One region of the Arthrobacter sp. BG3 genome, then DNA from elsewhere that is predicted to be linked to it. Evidence: predicted binding sites of a transcription regulator. Region 1 holds the regulator's gene; the other holds the start of a gene.
What was found. The regulator Rex, encoded in region 1, represses fermentation and respiration genes when NADH is low (regulators of the CRP and FNR family bind a similar motif). The targets are predictions, from matches to a motif close to CTTGTGAANNNNTTCACAAG.
Positions count from the first base shown of each region.

Region 2: a site for Rex is predicted at 1,638-1,657, ahead of benA (benzoate 1,2-dioxygenase large subunit). Genes of this name have one in related genera too.

Region 1 covers NZ_CM155270.1:2,764,229-2,767,473, reverse strand. The annotation lists gene AC1MFL_RS12425 (hypothetical protein) at 176-1,039, shown strand; gene AC1MFL_RS12420 (redox-sensing transcriptional repressor Rex) at 1,110-1,805, opposite strand; gene AC1MFL_RS12415 (glutaredoxin family protein) at 1,887-2,147, opposite strand; gene AC1MFL_RS12410 (HAD family hydrolase) at 2,257-3,075, shown strand.
Region 2 covers NZ_CM155270.1:72,753-75,997, forward strand. The annotation lists gene benB (benzoate 1,2-dioxygenase small subunit) at 1-122, opposite strand, end outside; gene benA (benzoate 1,2-dioxygenase large subunit) at 159-1,541, opposite strand; gene catA (catechol 1,2-dioxygenase) at 1,861-2,757, shown strand; gene AC1MFL_RS00390 (benzoate/H(+) symporter BenE family transporter) at 2,864-3,245, shown strand, end outside.

The DNA.
Region 1 (3,245 bases):
TTAAGCAGGACTCCATCCGGGCTTCATTCGGACTCCGCGTGGGCGCCCGAGAATACCTCTCAGGAATGATCCGCGCGGGCGGCGGCGCGCGGTACGGTGGACCTAAACCATGCTGGGGGCAGGGCAGGAAGCTGTTTCCGGTATCTGAACCAGTCCGCCACGCAAAGGAACGCCAATGAGCATCCCGCCAGTCCCGCCGAAGAACCCGGACGCCCCCGAGCCCGGCGAACAGCCCACACCCCGCTACGGCCAGAACGCACCCCAGTCCGGCCAGCAGCCGCCGTCCGCCCCGCAGTACGGGCAGACTCCTCCCGCCGCGCCCCAATACGGCCAGGCCCCGTCCGCGCCGCAGTACGGCCAGCAGGCGCCGCAGTACGGGCAGAACGCCCCGCACATTCCCCAGTACGGCCAGAACGCACCGCAGTCCAACCAGCCCCAGTACAACCAGCAGACCCCGCAATATGGGCAGCCCGGGTACGGCCAGCAGGCGCCCCAGTACGGCCAGCCCGGGTACGGCCAGCAGACCCCGCAGTACGGCCAGTCCCCCTACAGCCAGTACCCCTCGGACCAGCCGGTGGCCAAGACGGGCACGCCCCAGCTCGTCAACACGGCCTTCTGGCTCATCGTCGCGTCCGGTGTCATCTGGGTGATCTCCCTCCTGGTGTCGATAGGCATGGTCGACTCCCCCGAAATGCGGAACGCGTTCAATCAGCAGATGGCCGGCAGCGGCGCCGACGTCAGGTTCGAGGACATCAGGGGATTCCTGATCGGAAGCATCGTGGTTTTCGCCGTAATCGGCGCCGGGCTCTACGCCCTCGTGGCCCTGAACGTGCGCAAGGGCAAGAACTGGGCACGGATCCTCGGCACGGTCTTCGCCGCCCTGTCGATCTTCGGCCTTCTGCCGCTGAGCCTTGGCACCCTTGCCGCCGTCCTGGGCATCGCAGGCATCGTCATGCTGTACCTGCCGGCGACGTCCCCGTACTTCGCCAAGCGGCAGCCGTTCGCCAACCCGTACGGGCAGCCGGGCGCGCCCTTCTAAGCAACAGGTCTAAGCACCAGGCACCAGGCACCAGCGCAGGGTCGCGGGAGCCGGACGGGCTGACTAGAAACTAGTCAGCATCCTCCGGGTCCTGCGCCCTTTGTGCGTGATAGGCAAGGATCTGCAGTTCAGTGGCCATGTCCACCTTGCGCAGGTTGACCCCGGGCGGCACCTGCAGCATCACCGGGGCAAAACTGAGGATGCTCCGCACACCGGCGGCAATTACCCGGTCGCAGACGTCCTGCGCCACGGCGGCCGGCAGTGCCAGCACCACCATGTTGGCTCCGGTCCGCTGCAGCACGGCTTCGAGGTCGGCCGCATCGCTGACACGCAGCCAGCCCACCTCGCTGCCCACCACCATCTGGTCCGCATCGAAAATCGCAACAATGTCGAAGCCCCGGGATTCGAACCCGCCGTACCGGGCCAGCGCCTTGCCAAGGTTGCCGGCGCCGACGATGGCGACTTTCCAGTCGTGCGTCAGGCCCAGCGCCGCGGCAATGTGCCGGTTGAGGTACTGCACTTCATAACCGACGCCACGGGTCCCGTAGGAGCCCACATAGGACAGGTCTTTGCGAAGAGTGGAGGAGCTGACGCCTGAGGCCTCGGCCAGGGATTCGGACGAGACACGGTCGATGCCCTCCCCGAGCAGGGTGGTGAGGGCGCGCAGGTAGATGGTCAGCCGGGCCACGGCCGCGGGCGGTATCTGCTTGGCGGCAGTCCCTGCTCCCCCGGGCATCGCCTCAGGGGATGAATCCAGCGAAGTCACTATCTGCTCCATTGAGTGGCGTTATGTCTTCCACTCTAGAGGTCCTGCAGTTCAGCGAACAAAGCAGGCCCATCCGGCCCGTCAGGCCTGCTGGCCCAGTGCGCGCCGCAGCGTGCGCTCCAGCCGGGTTTCGTCGATCTTCCAGAAGTCCCGCTGGACACCGTCCACCAGCAGCACCGGAATCTCCTCCGCAAAGCGTTCCCGCAGGTCGGCGTCGTCGTCCACCGGCTGCTCCCGCCAGCCGATCCCGAGGCTCTTTGTGACGCGGTCGACGGCGGCGCGCGCCGCCGAGCAGAGGTGGCAGTCAGCTTTGGTGACGAGGACGACGTCGGGGATTGGCATGGCTCCACGGTAGCCCGGGAGCCCGTTCGGCGTCGACGCGGCAGACATATCCGACACCGCTGCGGCCCCGGCGACGGGAACGGGCGTGGGCTTTGACTAGACTCGTGGCATGTCCGAAGAGAAGTACGTCGCTGTGGTCACGGCGCCGGCTGCAGCACCGCAGCACGGCGAGGCCGCGTTCTTCGACGTCGACAACACCCTCATGCGGGGGGCCAGCCTGTTCCATGTGGCCCGTAAGATGCACCAGCGCGGGGCCTTCACGATTCCCCAGGCGATCGGGATTGCCTGGAAACAGCTTATGTTCGTGCTCCGCGGCGAGAAGTTGGATGACGTCCACGCCGTTCGCGACACGGCCCTGGGCCTGGCCTGCGGCATCACCGTGAAGGACATTGAGGCCCTCGGCGAAGAAGTATATGACGAGATGATTGAATCCCGGATCTGGCCGGGGGCCAAGGCCCTGGCCGAGCAGCACCTCCGGGTGGGCCGCAAGGTCTGGCTCGTGACGGCGACACCGATCGAGGTGGCCACGGTCATCTCGACCCGGCTGGGCCTCACCGGGGCCCTGGGCACCGTAGGCGAAGTCCGGGACGGCGCCTACACCGGACGGCTGGTCGGCGAGATCCTGCACGGTCCTGCCAAGGCCGTGGCCGTGAGCGCGGTGGCCGAGGCAGAGGGTCTGGACCTGAGCCGGTGCTGGGCGTACAGCGATTCGCACAACGACGTCCCGCTGCTGAGCATGGTGGGCCATCCCGTGGCCATCAACCCCGATGCCCGGCTCCGCCGCCATGCCCGCGAAAACAACTGGCCGGTCTATGACTTCCGCTCCGGACGGCGCGCGGCCACCCTGGGGCTAAAGGCCGCCACCGTCGGAGGGGCCATCTACGGCCTCTGGCGGGGGTTCTCCCGCTTCCGCGGCCCCACCGTCTGACCCGCGACCCGGCCGGCCCCTGCCGCGCCGTCTCCCGCTGCGCTTCCGGCCCGGCGCTACGCTCCCGGCCCTGCGCTACACTTCCGGCCCGGCGCTACGCTTCCGGCCCTGCGCTACCCGGATCCGGGTCGCGTCCCTCCGAATCCGCGTCGCCTGTCCGAAAACGCATC
Region 2 (3,245 bases), 1.8 Mb from region 1:
TCATCAAATTGGCGCTCATCCAGCAGCCGGGCTTCCCGATACAGGAAGGCGCGGACGGTTTCGAGGGTGGCGATCTCCTCGGCGGTCTTGAGCGCCGCGGCAGGTTTTGTCAGGTTGGTCATGGGTTATGCACTTTCTCTGGTTCGACGTGGACGCGGTCAGGCAGTGACGGGAACGGTATCCACGGCGGAGAGCTCCGCCTCCGTCAGGGCCCGGTCCATGACTTCCTTCCAGTACCCGTGCTGGATGGGGTAGAGCCCCTCGTCCTCGGTGCGCATCCCGGACGCGATCACCTTGGTCATGCCCAGGGCCCGGGCCTGTTCATCGGGGCCCGCGATCTCATGGGTGGACCCGCGCGTCATGTCGTTCCAAGGCGCCGAGGTGGCCCAGTATGTCTTGTTGCAGGATCGGAACTCTTCGAGGTCGTCGGGGGTGGCCATGCCCGTGGCGTTGAAGAAGTCCTCGTACTGGCGGATGCGCTTGGTGCGGTTCTCCTGGGATTCGCCCTTGGGTGCGATGCAGTAAATGGTGACTTCGGTCTGGTCCGCGGAGATGGGGCGGAAGTGGCGGATCTGGGAGGAGAACTGGTCCATGATGTAGACATTCGGGTACAGGCACAGGTTCCGCGAGATGTTGATCATGAAGTTGGCCATCTCCTCGCCGTATTTCGACACAAGCTCCTCGCGGCGGTCCCACAGCGGACGGTCCTCGGGGTTGGTCCACTCCTGCCACAGCAGCAGGTGGCCGTGGTCGTAGGAATAGAAGCCCCCCTTGACCTTGCCCCACTTGCCGGCGTCCATGGCCTTGGTTTTGTTGGCGGAGTCGCCTGCGCCGCGGCGGGCGGTGGTGGCGGCGTAGTTCCAGTGCACAGCGGTGACGTGGTAGCCGTCGGCGCCGTTCTCCGCCTGCACCTTCCAGTTGCCGTCGTAGGTGTAGGTGGATGAGCCGCGCAGCACTTCGAGTCCTTCCGGGGACTGGTCCACGATGGAGTCGATCACCTTGGTGGCGTCACCCAGGTGCTCTTCGAGCGGGAGCACGTCCGCCTTCAGGGAACCAAAGAGGAAACCGCGGTAGGAGGCGAAGCGGGCAACCTTGGTGAGGTCGTGGGAGCCCTCTTTGTTGAAAGTCTCCGGGTAGCCGGCGTTGCGGGAGTCCTTGACCTTCAGCAGCTCACCGGAGTTCTTGAAGGTCCAGCCATGGAACGGGCAGGTGAAAGTGGTGCGGTTGTCCGTCTTGCGGCGGCACAGCATCGCGCCGCGGTGGGAGCAGGCGTTGACGATGCAGTTCAGGTTCTCGTCCTTGTCGCGGGTGATCACTACAGGGGTGCGGCCGATGTTCGTGGTGAAGTAGTCCCCCACATTGGGGATCTGGGACTCATGAGCGAGATAGACCCAGTTGCCCTCGAAGATGTGCTTCATCTCCAGTTCGAAAATATCCTCATCGGTGAAAATTTCGCGCTTGGCCCGGATGACGCCGTTCTCACGGTCATCGATCACGGCGTCGGAAAGGACCTCACGGACATGGGTCAGGTTCTCGGTCATGGCTGCTCCTTCATTGGAGAGTGCTGTACAAATCTGGCGGGAGATCCGGGCTGGCCGGGGGCGCCGCTGGGGGACGTTGTCAGGCAATCTTGTCCCATCGTGACCGCACTCACATCAGGCAAATACCTAGGTTCTACCAAGGGTGTCATTATGTAGGTTTCCTGACAGAAAAGCCGCTATATCGATATTTGTGGCGTCCTTATCGCGAGGCCTACCATGAGACGGACATCACGCGCAGCCCCGTCACCTCGGTTCAACCCTGGCGCACGAAGGCTCGCAACGGGTGCAGGAACCTTTCCTCCCCAGTTCAATGAAGAGTATGGAGAAGACCATGACAGAGACCCAAACGGACGCCCGTAAAGAGGACCAGGGCACTGCCGTCGAAGCAGGTTCAAAGGCCACCGAGCGCTTCACCGCCTCAGGAAAGCTCGCTCAGCTGGATGTGCCGAAGGAAAGGGTGAGCCTGCTGGCGGGGGCACTCATCAAGGCCGCTAACGACATCGTCGTCGAACACGAGGTCACCTACGAGGAATACAACGCGTTCAAGGCCTGGCTGATCAAGGTGGGAACAGACGGGGAATGGCCGCTGTTCCTGGACGTGTGGCTGGAACACACTGTCGAGGACGTCAACTCCCAGGACCGTCCAGGCACCGTGGGTACCATCGAGGGACCCTACTACGTGCCCGGCTCCCCTGTGCTCCAGAGCCCTGGCACTGTAGAGATGCGCGAGGGCGAGGAGGGCACCCCGCTGCACTTCACGGGCCGCTTCACTGATACCGAAGGCAGTGCAATCCAGGGTGCTCAGGTGGAAATTTGGCATGCGGACAGCGCCGGATTTTACTCCCAGTACGCCCCGGGCCTCCCCGAATGGCTCTTCCGCGCCACGGTCAAGGCGAACGACGACGGCCGCTTCGAAATCAACACCATGCGCCCGGCGCCTTACCAGATTCCCACAGACGGGGCTTGCGGGCAGCTGATCAACGCGGCCGGGTGGCACGCCTGGCGTCCGGCGCACATCCACATCAAGGTCTCCGCGCCCGGCTTCCAGCCTGTAACCCAGCAGCTGTACTTCCCCGGCGATCCTCACAACGCCGATGACATTGCCTCGGCGGTCAAGCCCGAGCTGATGCTGGACCCGCGGCCGCGCACGGACGGCCAGGCCGGCGAAGAAGTGGTTTATAACTATGTGCTCGCCAAGGAAGGCCAGCACAAGTAAAAACCACCGCCACAACCGGTGCCGGCGCCTCGGCTCTTGCACGAACTGCGCCCCGGAGTGCCAACTCCGGGGCGCAGGTTTTTTTCCGCCGTCCCCAGGAGCCAGAATGCCGCGATCCCGCCAGATCCTGCCCGCCATGCCGCACGCGGAAGCCGCTGCGGCCCCGGACTCTCAACCGCTGCTGGGACGTCCGGGGGTTCGCCCCGCCGGGGCGCGCCAATTCCTCCGTGACCTGGGCATGCCCTATGCATCGAACGGGGTGATCGGCCTCATCTTCGCCGGCTCCGGCCCTATAGCGGTCACGCTGGCCGTTGGAACGGCGGGCGGACTTACTCAGGGCCAACTCGCTTCCTGGGTGTTTGCCATCCTTTTCTCGGGCGGGGCGGCGACGGTTTTCATGTCGCTCCTTTACCGCCAGCCACTGGGCTTCGCATGGTCCATTCCCGGCACGGTGCTCCTCGGACCGTCACTGCAGCACCTGTCCTTTC